One region of the Massilia forsythiae genome, then DNA from elsewhere that is predicted to be linked to it. Evidence: predicted binding sites of a transcription regulator. Region 1 holds the regulator's gene; each other region holds the start of a gene.

Region 1 (5,348 bases):
GCGCTGCTGCGCGAGGGCGACCACGTGGTGTCGTCCGCGTTCCTGTTCGGCAACACCAACAGCCTGTGGAACACGGTGGCGGGGCAGGGCACCGAGGTCGACTTCGTCGACGCCACCGACGTCGCCAACGTCGAAGCGGCGCTGAAGGACAACACGCGGCTGGTGTTCGTCGAGACCGTCGCCAACCCACGCACCCAGGTGGCCGACCTGGCGCGCATCGGCGCGCTGTGCCGCGCGCGCGGCATCCTGTACGTGGTCGACAACACCATGACCACGCCGTATTTGTTCCGTCCCAAGGCGGTGGGCGCCGGCCTGGTGGTCAATTCGCTGACCAAGTCGATCGGCGGGCACGGCATGGCGCTGGGCGGCGCCCTGACCGACACCGGCCTGTTCGACTGGAGCGCCTTCCCCAACATCGCCCCGAATTTCCGCCGCCTGGCGCCGGCCGCCCAGGGCATGGCGCAGCTGCGCGCCAAGTCGCTGCGCGACTTCGGCGCCTCGCTCGGGCCGGAAGCGGCGCACCACATCGCGGTCGGCGCCGAGACGCTGGCGCTGCGCATGGAGCGCACCTGCGCCAACGCGCTGGCGCTGGCGACGATGCTGGAAGCCGATGAGCGCGTCGCGGCCGTGCACTACCCGGGCCTGGCATCGCACCCGCAGCACGCGCTGTGCGGCGCGCTGTTCCGCAGTTACGGTTCGCTGTTCTCGTTCGAGCTGAAGGACGGCATCGACTGCTTCGACTACCTGAACCGCCTGCAGGTGGCGATCCCGGCCAGCAACCTGGGCGACACGCGCACGCTGGTGATCCCGGTGGCGCACACGATCTTCTTCGAGATGGGGGCGGAGCGCCGCGCCAGCATGGGCATCGCCGAATCCCTGATCCGGGTGTCGGTCGGCATCGAGGATACCGACGACCTGCTGGCCGATTTCGGCAACGCCCTGCAGGGCTGAATCCCGCAGCGCCGGTTTCGTAAAATCCGGTAAAGCGGCCGCTGCGGCGGCGCTTGCCGGTTGAGCCGTGGCCCCGCCCGGGTTATGATCGTGGCATCGTTTCCATTGCCGTCCGCGCCACCTTACGCCATTCCGCCCATGAAAATTGCCCTGTTGTGCGCCGCGCTGCTGTTCACCGACGCGGCGCTGGCCGACGAGCTGGCCGACGCCGATGCCCTGTTCGCCAAGAAAGCCTATCCGCAAGCGCTGCAGAAGTACACCAAGCTGGCGAATGCCGGCAACGTGACGGCCCAGCAGCACCTGGGCGAAATGTATTTCTACGGCGAAGCGGGCAGCGTCGACATGGCCCAGGCATCGCTCTGGTTCGGCAAGGCGGCTGCCAAGGGCAACGCGGTGGCGATCGCCTCGCTCGACCTGATGAAGCAGCGCGCCGCGCGCCGCGCCGACCTCGATTACTGGATCGTCAAGTATGACGGCTCGGACCTGCGCACCGACGAATACCGCTGCCCGGCGCCGCGCTTCCCGGCGATGTCCAAGATCAACGAGGAAATCGACCGCTACAGCGCGCGCATGCAGGCCTGGCAGGCCTGCCACAACCGTTTCGTCCAGTACCTGAACGGTTCGATGCCGCTGACCAAGCGCATCCCGGACGACATCGCCAAGCTGCTGACCAAGGACGAGATGGACAAGGCGACGGCGCACCTGGCGGACGTGGGACAGCGGATCTCGGAAGACACGCAGGTCGGCGGCAAGCTGGTGGTGGCGGATTTCACGGCATGGCGCACGGCGACCGAAGCCTACGTCAACGAGCACAACGAGATGGTCAAGAATGCGCCGCCGCCGGAGAAGGAGGAGCGGAAGTGAGGTTTGATGCGCCGCTGGTAACAATCATGCGATGCGTATGAACGTCGTCCCCGCGCAGGCGGGGACCCATACATCGCCAATGATGGTAGCTCAGCATGGGTCCCCGCCTGCGCGGGGACGACGTGCTGTGTTGCCCGCTATCGCTTCAATGGCGAAGAGCAGCGTGGATCAATGCCACGAACGCAGCAGTCCCACCGCCAAACCTTCCAGCACGAACTCGTCCGTATTCGGATCCACCGTAATCACCGGGAACTCCGGATTTTCCGGCAGCAGCTCGATGGTCGGACCATTCTGGCGGTAGCGCTTGACGGTGACTTCCTCGCCGATGCGGGCCACCACGATCTGGCCGTTCTTGGCGCTGTCGACCTTCTTGACGGCCAGGAAATCGCCGTCGCAGATGCCGGCATCGCGCATCGACCAGCCGCGCACCTTCAGCAGGAAGTCCGGCTTGGCCGAGAACATGGCCGGGTCGACGGAATAGGTGGCTTCGACGTGTTCCTGGGCCAGGATCGGCGAGCCCGCGGCGACGCGGCCGACCAGCGGCAGTGCCATCAGCAGCGCCGGCGGAATGGCCGGCAGCGGGATCGGCGCGGATACCGCCGGCACGGCCGACGGCGGCGTGCCGCCGAGCAGGCGGATGCCGCGCGAGGTGCCGGGAGAAATTTCGATCGCGCCTTTGCGCGCAAGGGCTTGCAGGTGTTCCTCGGCGGCGTTGGCCGAGCGGAAGCCAAGCTCTTGCGCGATTTCGGCGCGGGTCGGCGGGAAGCCGGTGTTGTCGATGGCTTCCTTGATCAGGTTGAGGATCTGTTCTTGCCGTGCGGTGAGCTTAAGCATGGGGGTGCGAGTGGGTATGAGGACAGACTGTATTTTTGTACAGTATGGCGTGGCGTGCAAGGGAAATTACACAATTGGCGCATCTTTTTTGCGCAGTCGCAGCAAGGAAGCGGTAAAAAGCGGGCTTATCACGAACGATAAAGCGATTGAGCGGTTGACTTTTTGCAGTTATAATAGCGGGCTTTCCCTTCCCACACTCGTCTTGACGCCGAGGTGGGCATTTGTTTAAACGTCCTCAAGGAGTGTTGCATGCGTCATTATGAAATCGTGTTTATCGTCCACCCGGACCAGAGCGAGCAGGTCCCGGCGATGATCGAACGCTACAAGACCACGGTCACCTCGCGCGGCGGCCAGATCCACCGCGTCGAAGACTGGGGCCGCCGTCAAATGGCTTACCAGATCCAGAAGCTGCCGAAGGCGCACTACATCTGCATGAACATCGAGTGCGACAACGAGACCCTGGTCGAGCTGGAAACCGCATTCAAATTCAATGATGCCGTGCTGCGTCACCTGACCGTGAAGATGAAGAAGGCCGAGACCGCGCCGTCGCCGATGATGAAGTCGGTCCAGCGCGAAGACGCAGCCAAGACCCATCGCGCCGAGCAGTCGGCCGCGCCGGCCGCCGCTGCCGCTGCCTGAGTAACGGGCCGACGCGCACGGGGTGAACGAGCTGTCGCTGGTTGCCAGCATCACGGAACGCGACACCCTGCGCTATACCCCGGCCGGCATTCCGATCGTCGGCGCGATCCTGCAGCACGGGTCGCAGCAGATGGAAGCGGGTGTGCAGAGGCAGGTCGAGTTCGAGATCACCGCGGTCGCCGCGGGCGAGATTTCGGGCCGCTTCGCCCACGCCGAACTCGGCGCAGTGCACCGCTTCACGGGATTCCTGGCCAGGAAAAGCCGTCACAGCAAAGCCCTGGTGTTTCATATCATTGATTTCAGTGCCGCCTAGCCGATCCAAGATCCAAGCGCGCACGTTTATATAGATACAGGAGCCAAAAATGGCATTCGGTAAAAAGTTCGACAAAAACAAAGCAAAAGAAAAACTGAAGCGCAAACAGCAGAACCCGCTGTTCAAGCGCAAGAAGTTCTGCCGCTTCACCGCCGCCGGCGTGGAACAGGTGGACTACAAGGACGTCGACACCCTGAAGGACTTCGTCCAGGAAAACGGCAAGATCATGCCGGCACGCCTGACCGGCACCAAGGCGCACTACCAGCGTCAAGTCGACACCGCGATCAAGCGCGCGCGTTACCTGGCCCTGCTGCCGTACACCGATCTGCACAACGCTTAATCGCGGTACGCAGTCAGAGAACCTGGAGAATAATATGCAAGTCATCCTGCTGGAAAAAGTCGTCAACGTCGGTAACCTGGGCGACGTGGTCAAGGTCAAGGACGGTTACGCGCGTAACTTCCTGATCCCGCAAAAAATGGCCCGCCGCGCCACCCAATCGGCCGTGGCCGAGTTCGAAGTCAAGCGCGCCGAGCTGGAAAAGGCCGCCGCCGAGAAGCTGTCCGCTTCGCAAGCCCAGGGCGAGAAGCTGAACGGCATGACCGTCACCATCGCCCAGAAGGCCGGCGTCGACGGCCGCCTGTTCGGTTCCGTGACCAACTTCGACATCGCCGAAGCCCTGAGCAAGCAAGGTTTCGCCGTCGAAAAGGCGCAAGTGCGCATGCCGGCCGGCCCGCTGAAGACCACCGGCGAGCACCCGGTTGCCGTCGCGCTGCACACCGACGTCGTGGTTGACGTCACCATCGCCGTCGTCGGCGAAGCAGCCTAAATAAATCGTCGTTCCATCAGTCTCGCAACTGATGCCGTCGTCCCCGCGCAGGCGGGGACCCATGCCGAGTAACCGAAGTCTCGCTGTCGAATACACCCTGGTGTGTCCGATGTAACGAGTTCCGGTGTTCAGCATGGGTCCCCGCCTTCGCGGGGACGACGCATTTGAAGTCGTCGAAAAGCGTCGTTTTTGGTACGCAAAAAACGTCGTTTTTATTTTTAGAAACTCACCAATCTTTTCAGCGGCCGGTGTCTAACGGGTATAATGCCGGCCATGAACACCCCAGCAGACCCGCAGATCGAGTCGCTCCGCATTCCCCCGCATTCCATCGAAGCAGAACAGTCCGTCATCGGCGGCCTACTGCGCGATAATGCGGCGTGGGACCGCATCGCCGACTTCATGCATGCGGAGGATTTCTACCGCTACGACCACCGGATCATCTTCGAACAGATGGTCCGCCTGATCAACTCGGGCAAACCGGCCGACGTGATCACCGTCTATGAGGCGCTGGTCCAGCTCGGCAAGGCCGACGACGTGGGCGGCCTCCAGTACCTGAATGCGATGGCGCAGAACACGCCGTCCGCCGCCAACATCCGCCGCTACGCCGAGATCGTGCGCGACCGCGGCGTGCTGCGCCAGCTCATCACCGTCGCCGACGAAGTCTCGGGCAAGGCCTTCAATCCGCAGGGCGCCGAGGTCAAGCAGATCCTCGACGAGGCCGAGTCGCGCATCTTCGCGATCGCCGAGCAGGGCGCGCGCGGCGCCCAGGGCTGGCTGGCGGTGCAGCCGCTCCTGACCCAGGTGGTGGAGCGCATCGACGAACTGTACAGCCGCGAAAACCAGGGCGAGATCACCGGCGTGCCGACCGGCTTCATCGACCTCGACCGCATGACCTCCGGCCTGCAGGCGGGCGACCTGGT
Region 2 (5,348 bases), 110 kb from region 1:
ACGCCCTTGGCGGTGCCGGGCCGCTGGCGCACGGTGACGATGCCGCAGGCGCGCGCCAGCTGGCCGTTCTGGAAATCCATCAGCACCCCGGCCGGCAGGAAGCGCTTTTCCAGCAGCTGGCGGCGCAGCAGCGCCAGCGGATGGCGGCCCAGCGTCAAGCCCTGGGCGCGGTAGTCGCCGACGATGTCCTGCCCTTCGCTCGGCGCCGCCAGCACCGGTGTTTCCTCGACCGGCTCGGTGGGACGCAGCAGGTCGCTGTCCGGCGCCGCGCCCGATGCCTGCCACAGCGCCTGGCGGCGGTGCCCGGCCAGTGCGCCGAGCGCGTTGGCAGCGGCCAGCACCTGCAGGTCGGCGCGCTCCAGGTGGCCGCGCCGCGCCAGGTCGGCCACGCTGGCGAACGGGCGGATCGCGCGCGCCAGCTCGATGCGCTCTGCCGCCTCGCGGTTCATCCCGCGCAGCAGGTGCAGGCCGAGGCGTACCGCCGGCTGCGGCCGGACGCGACCGGCGCCGCCGCCCTCCCCATGGCCGGCATCGTCATGCTCTTCCAGCGCCGACTCCCACCCGCTCACCATCACGTCTGCCGGGCGCACCTCGATGCCGTGGCGACGCGCATCCTGCACCAGCTGCGACGGGCTGTAAAATCCCATCGGCTGGCTGTTCAGCAGCGCGCACAGGAAGGCAGCCGGTTCGTGGCACTTGAGCCAGGAACTGGCATAGGCCAGCAGCGCGAAGCTGGCCGCATGCGACTCGGGAAAACCGTATTCGCCGAAGCCCTGGATCTGGCTGAAGATCTGCTCGGCGAAGGCGATGTCGTAGCCGCGCGCCAGCATGCCGCCGACGATGCGCTCGTGGTATTGCTGCAGCCCGCCCTTGCGCTTCCAGGCCGCCATCGCGCGCCGCAGCTGGTCGGCCTCGCCCGGCGTGAAGCCGGCCGCCAGGATCGCCACCTGCATCACCTGTTCCTGGAAGATCGGCACGCCCAGCGTGCGCGCCAGCGCCTTTTCCATGTCCGGGCTCGGGTAGACCACGCGCTCCTTGCCCTCGCGCCGCTTCAGGTACGGGTGCACCATGCCGCCCTGGATCGGCCCCGGGCGCACCACCGCCACCTCGATCACCAGGTCGTAGAAGCGGCGCGGCTTCATCCGCGGCAGCATGCTCATCTGCGCGCGCGACTCGATCTGGAACACGCCCACCGTGTCGGCCGCGCAGATCATGTCGTAGGTCGGCTTGTCGTCGTGCGGGATGTCCTGCATCTCGAACACGGCGCCGTGGCGCCGGCCGACCAGGTCGAAGCCGCGGCGCAGCATCGACAGCATGCCCAGCGCCAGCACGTCGACCTTCATCAGGCCGAGTTCTTCGAGGTCGTCCTTGTCCCACTGGATCACGCTGCGCTCCAGCATGGTGGCGTTCTCGATCGGTACCAGGCGCGACAACTGCCCGCGCGCCATCACGAAGCCGCCCGGATGCTGCGACAGGTGGCGCGGAAAACCGAGCAGGCGCTGCGCCAGCGACGCCCATTGCTGCGACAGCGGCGCGGCGGGATCGAGGCCGCTGTCGGCCAGCCGGTTCAGCAAGTCGGCCTTGCCGTCGAACCAGTGGTGCTGCTTGCACACCTTGTCGACGATGGCCAGGTCGACGCCCAGCGCGCGCCCGCTGTCGCGCAGCGCGCTTTTCGGACGGTAGCTGATCACCACCGCCGCCAGCGCCGCGCGCGTGCGCCCGTACTTGCGGTAGATGTACTGGATGATCTCTTCGCGGCGCTGGTGCTCGAAGTCGACGTCGATGTCGGGCGGCTCGTTGCGCTCCTTCGAGATGAAGCGCTCGAACAGCAGGCTGGCGCGCGCCGGATCGACCTCGGTGATGCCGAGGCAGTAGCACACCGCCGAATTGGCGGCCGAGCCGCGCCCCTGGCACAGGATGCCGAGCGAGCGCGCATGGCGCACGATGTCGTACACGGTGAGGAAGTAGTGCTCGTAGCGCATCTCGGCGATCAGGGACAATTCGTGCTCGATCTGCCCCTGCACCTGCGCCGGAATGCCGTCGCGGAAGCGCCGGTGCGCGCCGATATACGTTTCGCTGCGCAGGTAGCTGGCCGCCGAATGGCCGGGCGGGACCACCTCGTCCGGATACTCGTAGCGCAGTTCGTCCAGCGAAAAGCTGCACAGGGCGGCGATGCGCAGCGTCTCGCGCAAGGCGGCGCGCGGATAGATGTTGGCCAGGCGCACGCGCGAGCGCAGGTGCTGCTCGGCGTTCGGCGCCAATTGGTAACCGCATTCGGCCACCGGCTTGCCGATGCGGATCGCGCTCATCGTGTCCTGCAGCGGCTTGCGCGAGCGCACGTGCATCACGACGTGGCCGAGTGCGACGATCGGCAGGCCGTGCTGCCAGCCGACCTCCTCCACCGCCGCCCGGTGCGCGTCGTCGAAGGCGCGGTGCAGCAGGGTCAACCCGAGCCAGGCGCGCCCGGCGAACACGCGCGCCAGCCAGGCCGCCTGGGCGTGCAGGCGGTCGATGGCGGCGGCTTCGTGGCCGGGATACGCCGGCAGCAGGATCGCCAGGCAATCCGGCATGCCCGTCAAATGCGCCAGCGCCGGCGGCGGCGCTTCTAGGTCGGCCGGGTGCAGCAGGTAGCTGCCCTTTTCGCTGCGCGTGCGGCCCAGCGTGATCAGTTCGGATAGGTTGCCGTAGCCGTTGCGGTTTTGCGCCAGCAGAATCAGCGACAGCGCATGGTGGCCGGTCTCGTCGGCGAGGTGGAAATGGGCGCCGACGATCAGCGGCAGGCCGGCGCGCTTGGCCTCGCCGTGCGCGCGCACCACGCCGGCCAGCGAACACTCGTCGGTCAGCGCCAGCGCCTGGTAGCCCAGCTGCAGCGCGCGCGCCACCAGTTCTTCCGCATGCGAGACGCCCTGCAGGAACGAGAAGTTCGACAGGCAGAACAGCTCCGCATAGTCGGGCAGGCCCATGTGCAGGCCGGTGGACGAATCCAGCGAGGATGGCGGCGGTGAATGCATCGATCGGGGGCGCTGGGCGCTACAATAGGGTCGAACAGGAAATACTGTATAAAAACACAGTATAGCCGATGAACCCGATGGAACGTTGCGAAATACACATTACGAAACATGCCTATCCATGCCATGACCTGCTTCGGCGCCGGTGCCGGCGCCGGCAACCCGGTGCTGGTGATCGAGGACGGGCCGCTCGACCCGGCCGAACGCCAGGCGCTGGCGCGCGAACGCAATACCACCTGCGTGTTCATCGGCGGCGCTGCTGCGCGCGCCGGCATCGGTCGTCACGTCGACGCCGCGGGTGGCGTCGGTCGGCAGTCCCAAGCTGCTGGTCGAAGTGGCGGACGTGGACACGCTGTACGGCCTCGCGCCGGACCTGGACGCGATCGCGGCCTGGTGCTCCATCAAGGGCGTGCCGGCGGACGCGATTGCCTGATCCGTACCCGCCTGGAGGAAGGCGCGGTGCTGGTGGGTGGAACGGTGATGGAGAAACCGTAAAGTCGGACAAATTTGCCGTGGTGAGACGTACGGCAGTCTCTACCGATTGCAGCCGTATCGTGGATCGGCGCCGCATCCTTCCGGATGCGGCGCCGTTTTTCACCAGGCCGGCATTCCCGAAGAATGCCGCTTGCCGGCCCAGTTTACACGCTGAAGTCCCAGTCGGTCGCCGCGCGCTGGTGCCCCACCATCTCCACCGATTGCACCATGGCGGTGGCCACCGTTTCCAGGCTGGCGCCATGGGCCATCTGGCCGGTCCAGTAGGCCAGGCCGCCGCTGTCCGGCGCACGGTTGAACAGCGCCTGGTACAACAGGGCCACGTCGTGCCCGGCGTTGCCGTTGAAACTGTCGTTGGTGGCGGCCACGCGCTCGCTCGACCCGATCATGTCCAGCGCCATCGCGCCCCAGCTGGCGCCGCCCTGGTGCACGTCGGCCCAGTACGCGAAGCCGCCCAGGTCGGCCTGGCGGCCGAACATGGTCTGGTACATGCCCGCCAGCGTGGTCAGGTCGGGGGCGTTCTGCACCGTGACGCTGGCGTCGCTGAACTGCAGCTGCTCGACGTTGACCACGAGCGCCTTGGCGTCCGGCGCGGCCTTGCTGCTGACCACCAGGTAGCCGTTGTGCGATTCGACGTTGAAGTCGGCGCGGGCGCCGTCGAAGGTGGCGGCATCGGTGCCCTGGCCGCCGTGCAGCAGCGTGACGCCGGTGGCCGGCACCGCCGCCGCATGGGCCTGGCCCGCGGACGGGTCGGCAGCCGGGTTGGCAGATGAGGTGGCCGTGGCCTTCGGCAGGCCGAAGCTCAAGGTATCGTTGCCTGCGCCGGCGAACACCATGCCCGACCCGGTCGCCTCCACCGTGAAGTGCTGGGCCGCGGCGTCGCCGCTGAGCACCGGCGCGCCGCTCTGCGCCACCACGCTGGCGCTGCCGATGACGGCCGCGAAGTTCACCCCCTGCAGCGCCAGCGTGGTGCCGGCGGCGACGCCGCCGGCATCGATCACCAGCGCCACGTGCTGGCCGGCCGGCGCGCCGGCGCCGCTCAGCGTCAGCGTGCCGCTCGCCCCGGCCGTGCTGACCGGAGTCACGGTCTCGACCAGCAGCGAGCCTTCCGACGCCAGCGTGGCCAGGTAGGTCTTGCCGTTGCCGGTCAGGTGGCCCTGGTCGGCGGCGTCGTGGCCGGGGGTGGCGGCCATGATCGCGCTGATCAGGTGCTCCAGCCCGTTGGCGACCGCCACGTTGGCCCCGCTCGCATTCAAGCCGTAGCCCGGCGCCAGCTGCGCCACCAGCAGGCTGGCGCCGTTGCTGGTGGCCAGCGGGATGTCGGCCACGCCGGCCTGGCCGCTGCTCTCGGCGCGGTCGGCGGTGACGATCGGGACCTGCACCGCGGTGCCGCTGGCGCCGCCCGGCAGGGTGACGGCCTGCGTCGTCACCTGCACGCCGTCGACCAGCGTGCTTGGCGGCGTCGTGACCGCCGGCGCGTCGATGCGCAGCGTGAACACCGCGCTCGCCGCCGAGGCGTTGCCGGCTTCGTCCACCTGGGTGGCGCTGATCGCGTGCGTGCCGAGTGCCAGGCCGGTGGCGGCGATGCTCCACTTGCCGTCGGGGTCCGCGGTCGCGCTACCGAGCAGCTTGCCGCTGCCGGTATCGACCAGCTTCACCAGCGCGAACGGCTCGGCGCTGCCCTCGAACACCGGATTGGCGTTTTCGGTGATGCCGTCGCCCAGGGTGCCGGTGTCGCTGGACGCCTTGAGCGTGGGTGCGGCCGGCGCGCCCGGCGCCTTGCTGTCGATGGTCACTTCGAAGCCGGCGCCGGCGCCCGACACGTTGCCGGCGCCGTCGACCTGGCGC
Region 3 (5,348 bases), 740 kb from region 1:
CATGGCGGCGCAGTTCGAGCGGCTGGCCGGCGGCGCGGCAGGCTTCCTCGAAGGCGTCGGGATACAACTGCTCGGCCAGGAACTTGTCGGCCAGTCCCTGGTCGATCAGGATGCCGGCCGGGAACGGCGCCGTCTGGTGGCGTGCCATCAGTTCGGTGGCGTCGTACTCGCGCCACGCGGCCCGGTCGGCGCCGAGGTAGCCGCCGAACGCCTTGTGCCCCCACGGACAACGCATCGGCGCGGCGATCGGGGCGAAGGCGGATACCGAACGGAACAGGTCCGGGTTGCGCAGCGCCAGCATCAGGGCCCCGTGGCCGCCCATCGAATGGCCGAAGATGCCGACGCGCGCCGGGTCGGCCGGCAATTCGGCCAGCACCAGTTCGCGCAGTTCCAGGATGTGGCTGTACATGCGGTAGTGGCGCGCCCACGGTTCCTCGGTGGCGTCGACATAGAAGCCGGCGCCCGCGCCGAAGTCCCAGCTGTCGGTTTCGCCCGGCACGGCGGCGCCGCGCGGACTGGTGTCCGGCGCCACCAGGATCAGGCCCTGTTCGGCGGCCACGCGCTGGGCGCCGGCCTTGGTCATGAAGGTTTCTTCGGTGCAGGTCAGGCCGGCCAGGTAGAACAGCACCGGCAGGCGCTGGCCCTCGAAGCCGGGCGGCAGGTAGACCGAAAAGCGCATCGGCAGCTTTACTGCGGCCGAGTCGGTCTTGTAGAAGCGCTGGACGCCGCCGAAGCAGGCATGTTCGCTGAGCAATTCGAGCATGGAAGACTCCCGTAACAAAGTCACAAGTATGCCTCGTCGGCGCCGCTGCCGCCATAGGCCGGCCGTCAGCCGTGCCGCCGGACCGCCGGACCGCCGGACCGCCGCAATACCGGTTGCCGGGCGCCGCCGTTCTTCCGCGCAGGGTTTTTTGTTAAGCTGGCACATCGCGCATTAACCGGACGCATCATTCATGACGAAAACATCCATCGCCGCGCTGCTGCTGGCCCTTGCGCCCATCTCGGCCACGGCCGGCGCCCGGCCCGCACCCGTTTCCGCGCCGCTCACGACCCATGCGCTGGACAATGGCACGGTGCGGGCAAGCATCACGGATGCCATCGGCGGACGCCTGCTGTCGTTCGCCCTCGCCGGCAAGGCCAATTTCCTCAAGATCGACACCGCCGCCGGCGACCCGGGCGCCAGGGTCGATGCGGACACGGGGAACGTCGGCTACCTCGGCCATGAAGTCTGGATCGGGCCGCAGAAGCAATGGTGGTCGCACCAGGACGCCAATCCGGGGCGCGCCGCCGCCGGCGCCGAGTGGCCGCCGGACCCGTACCTGAGCCTGGCGCGCTACACGGTCGTGCGGAGCGACCGCGCCGGGATCGCGCTGGCCAGTCCCGCCAGCCCGGTCAATGGCTTGCAGCTGGACAAACGCTACAACCTGGTGCCGGGCAGGCCGAACAGCCTGCGGCTGGAAGTGGACGCCGTCAACCGGCGCCGTGCCGGCGTGGCCTGGGATATCTGGTTCAACACGCGCGTCCATGGCGATACGCGCGTGTACGTGCCGGTGGCGCGCCGCGAGGATGTCGCCCAGCACGCCATCGAACGCGGAGCGGACATCGTGCCGCTGGCGTGGACGCTCGCGGATGGCGTGTTGTCGATCGATATGGCGGTGCCGGAAGCGGGCGGCACGGAAGCGGGCGTCATTGCGCGCAAGGCCGGACGCCGCAACGGCAAGCTGCTGCTGCAGCCGTCCGGCGGGTGGATGGCCGGCTTCCGCGACGGCATGGCGCTGGTGATCCAGTTCGCACTGCAGCCGCGGGCCGCGATCCATCCCGACCAGGGCCAGGTCGAGCTGTACAACGACTATGCCGCGGACGACCCGGGCAACGGTTTGCTGGAAATGGAAGTGCACGCGCCTTACCGGCAACTGGCGCCGGGCGCACGCATGGCCGCCGCCGAGACGTGGACGCTGCTTCCCTACGACGGGCCGGACACGCGCGCGGCGCATCTCGATTTCCTGCGCGCCCAGGCGCAGGCGCTCGGCCTGGCGGGCATCGGCGCCGCGCGCTAGGAAAGCCCCGGCGCCGGCTCAGCCGCCGCCGATGCCGCGCATCACGCGGCCGGTGCCCTCGCATTCCGGACATTTCTTGCCATCCGCCAACTTGCCGGTGCCGCCGCAGCCGTCGCACAAGTCTTCGGCTGCGCCTGGCGTGCCGGGTTCCGCCTCGTCGCCCGGTTTCAGGTCCGGATTGAAAGTCGTGTTCATGGATACCTCGCTGGAAATGGATGACGGAGTCATTCTAGACGCACCCGGGCGGACGCAGCGCACGCGCCGGTCGGCCAGCCCGGCGGATGCGCCGGCATGTCATGACGATTTCATATGGGCTTGTAAAAATAAGCTTGACTTTGGCAAATGCTGGCAAATACTCGTTAGGGGTCAAGCCCGCCATCCACCTTCCGCCATGTCCAACAGGAGTCACGATGAATCCAGATCAATCCGCAGACAGCCTCGAGCAAACCGGCAGCGAGCTTGCCATTTCGTACCAGCGGCGCGATGCGCGCCAAAAAGACATCGTCGATCTCGGCATTGCCTTGCAACAGCGCAGCAATACCATGTCGGCCATCAAGTACATGCGGTCCCAGGAGGTGAGCAACGAGGTGATCGAGCGGGTGTTGACGGAGCCGGGGCGCAGGCGCTCGTGGAGCGTCTGATTCGCGCAAGCCGGGAAGCATGCCGGTATGAACGGGTTGCGGCGATCGCTGCGTGGATGGCGCAGCCGTTTATCCGACAACAACAGTTTTCAGGTAGTTGTTATACACAAAAATTTCCAGTTTGCATCTTGCATATTTATTTGATTTGTGCGCTACTTGACATCGTAACTCATTGATTTTTCGCGTCTCGGCATGTGCACGCGCAACGTGCAATTTGTTGAAAGCCGCATTGCTGCTTGCTTCCGGCGTGTCAAGGGGGTGCTTTTCCACAGTGTTATACACAGTTTTTGTGGATATCTGATCAATGCCTGTGGAAATGGCGGTCCCGTACGATCCATTGGTTAACGTATATCGCTTGCGTATTGCATCGATGTCTTTTCGATACAGCTTCAGGCGATATCGTCTTCCGGGCTTGCAGCCCGCGACTGGATGCATGTACAGTCCGGATAACCCATCCGGATAGCCATGCCTGCCGCTCCCGCACCTGCCCACGCACCCGCCGCCTCGACGGCGCGCGATCCGTTCGCCGAACTCAATCCCCAGCAGCGCGCCGCCGTCGAGCACGACATCGGCGCCGCCGCGCCGCGCCCGCTGCTGGTGGTGGCCGGCGCCGGCTCGGGCAAGACCAGCACCCTGGCGCACCGCGTGGCGCGCCTGATCCAGTCCGGCGCCGACCCGCAGCGCATCCTGCTGCTGACCTTTTCGCGGCGCGCCGCCAACGAGATGGGGCAGCGCGCCGCCGGCGTGCTGCAGCGCGTGCTGGGCCTGTCCGGCCGGCACGGGTCGAGCCAGCCGATGGCCGGCCTGCCATGGGCCGGCACTTTCCACGCCATCGGCGCACGCCTGCTGCGCGAGTATGCCGGGCGCATCGGCCTGGAACCCTCGTTCACCATCCACGACCGCGGCGACGCCGAGGACCTGATGGGCATGGTGCGCCACGAGATCGGACTGGGCGCCGCCGGCGGCCAGAAGCGCTTTCCGCTGAAGGGCACCTGCCTGGCGATCTATTCGCGCGTGGTGAACAGCCGCGAACCGCTGGAGCGGGTGTTGCAATCGACCTTTCCCTGGTGCAGCGAATGGGAAGCGCAACTCAAGCGCCTGTTCGGCGCCTACGTCGACGCCAAGCAGGAACAGAACGTGCTCGACTACGACGACCTGCTGCTGTTCTGGGCCGAGATGGCGGCCGACCCCGAGCTCGGCCCCGAACTGGGCGCGCTGTTCGACCACGTGCTGGTCGACGAATACCAGGACACCAACCGCCTGCAGGCCGCCATCGTCCGGGGCATGAAGCCGGACGGCCGCGGCGTGATGGCGGTGGGCGACGATGCCCAGTCGATCTATTCGTTCCGCGGCGCCACGGTGCGCAACATCCTGGATTTTCCGCAGCAGTTCTCGCGCCCGGCCTGCACCGTCACGCTGGAGCGCAACTACCGCTCGACCCAGCCGATCCTGGACGCCTCCAACGCCGTGATCGCGGCGGCGCTGGAGCGCCATGCCAAGACACTGTGGACCGACCGCGTCTCCAGCGCCAGGCCGCAATTGATCCTGATTCCGGACGAGGCCGAGCAGGCGCGCTGGGTCTGCAACCGCGTGCTGGCTTTGCGCGAGGAAGGCGTCAAGCTGATCCAGCAGGCGGTGCTGTTCCGCGCCGCCAGCCACAGCGCGGCGCTGGAGCTGGAGCTGGTACGCCGCAACGTGCCGTTCGTGAAGTTCGGCGGCCTGAAATTCCTGGAAGCGGCGCACGTCAAGGACTTGCTGGCGCTGCTGCGCTTCGCCCAGAATCCGAGCGGACGCCTGGCCGGGTTCCGCGCGGCCCAGCTGGTGCCGGGCATCGGCCAGGCCACGGCGGCGCGCCTGCTGGAAGCGGTGGGGCAGGCGGCCGATGCCTGCGCCGCGGTGGACGCATTCGCGCCGCCGCCGCGCGCACAGACCGACTGGGACGCGTTCGCCGCGCTGTTCCGCACCCTGCGCGCGCCCGGCCTGCGCTGGCCGCTGGACGCCGAGCTGGCCAGGGACTGGTACCTGCCGCACCTGGAGCGGCTGTACGACGACGCCCCGGTGCGCGCCGCCGACCTCGACCAGCTGGTGCAGCTGGCCGGCGGCCATGGCTCGCGCGAATCCTTCCTCACCGAACTGACGCTGGATCCGCCGGACGCCACCAGCGACCGCGCCGGACCGCCGCTGCTGGACGAGGATTACCTGATCCTGTCCACCATCCACTCGGCCAAGGGACAGGAATGGAAGTCGGTGACGGTGCTGAACGCGGTCGACGGCTGCATTCCGTCCGACATGTCGACCGGCAGCGCCGACGACATCGAGGAAGAGCGGCGCCTGTTGTACGTGGCCATGACGCGCGCCAGGGAACACCTGCAGCTGGTGCTGCCGCACCGCTTCTTCGTCCGCCAGCAGGCGCAGATGGGCGACCGCCACGTCTACGCCCAGCGCACCCGCTTCATCTCTCCCGCCATGCTCAAGCACTTCGATGAGTGCCTGTGGCAGGACGCGGACACGCCGCACAGCCGCAAGCCGATGCCGGACAGCGTGCGCATGCTGGTGCGCGAGCGCGCGCGCAATGCCTGGAAATAGCGCTGATCTCATGGCGTCGAAGCAAGTTATCCCCCATGGTTGAATTTTGTAGGAATTTGCCGCA

What was found. Region 1 encodes LexA, which represses DNA repair genes until DNA is damaged. Its sites were predicted from a motif close to ACTGTATNNNNATACAGT; they were not measured.
Region 2: the regulator LexA is predicted to act here: its motif matches at 3,055-3,072, upstream of HH212_RS14365 (error-prone DNA polymerase).
Region 3: the regulator LexA is predicted to act here: its motif matches at 3,123-3,140, upstream of HH212_RS17870 (ATP-dependent helicase).

The regions. Positions count from the first base shown of each region.
Region 1 is NZ_CP051685.1:3,462,119-3,467,466, forward strand. It holds gene HH212_RS14810 (cystathionine gamma-synthase family protein) at 1-951, shown strand, start outside; gene HH212_RS14815 (SEL1-like repeat protein) at 1,090-1,815, shown strand; gene lexA (transcriptional repressor LexA) at 1,984-2,649, opposite strand; gene rpsF (30S ribosomal protein S6) at 2,899-3,288, shown strand; gene priB (primosomal replication protein N) at 3,311-3,601, shown strand; gene rpsR (30S ribosomal protein S18) at 3,651-3,941, shown strand; gene rplI (50S ribosomal protein L9) at 3,976-4,428, shown strand; gene HH212_RS14845 (replicative DNA helicase) at 4,702-5,348, shown strand, end outside.
Region 2 is NZ_CP051685.1:3,348,426-3,353,773, reverse strand. It holds gene HH212_RS14365 (error-prone DNA polymerase) at 1-3,011, opposite strand, end outside; gene HH212_RS14360 (hypothetical protein) at 3,120-3,503, shown strand; gene HH212_RS14355 (Ig-like domain-containing protein) at 3,647-5,348, opposite strand, start outside.
Region 3 is NZ_CP051685.1:4,199,588-4,204,935, forward strand. It holds gene fghA (S-formylglutathione hydrolase) at 1-763, opposite strand, end outside; gene HH212_RS17855 (DUF4380 domain-containing protein) at 954-2,057, shown strand; gene HH212_RS17860 (hypothetical protein) at 2,076-2,252, opposite strand; gene HH212_RS17865 (hypothetical protein) at 2,468-2,698, shown strand; gene HH212_RS17870 (ATP-dependent helicase) at 3,164-5,284, shown strand.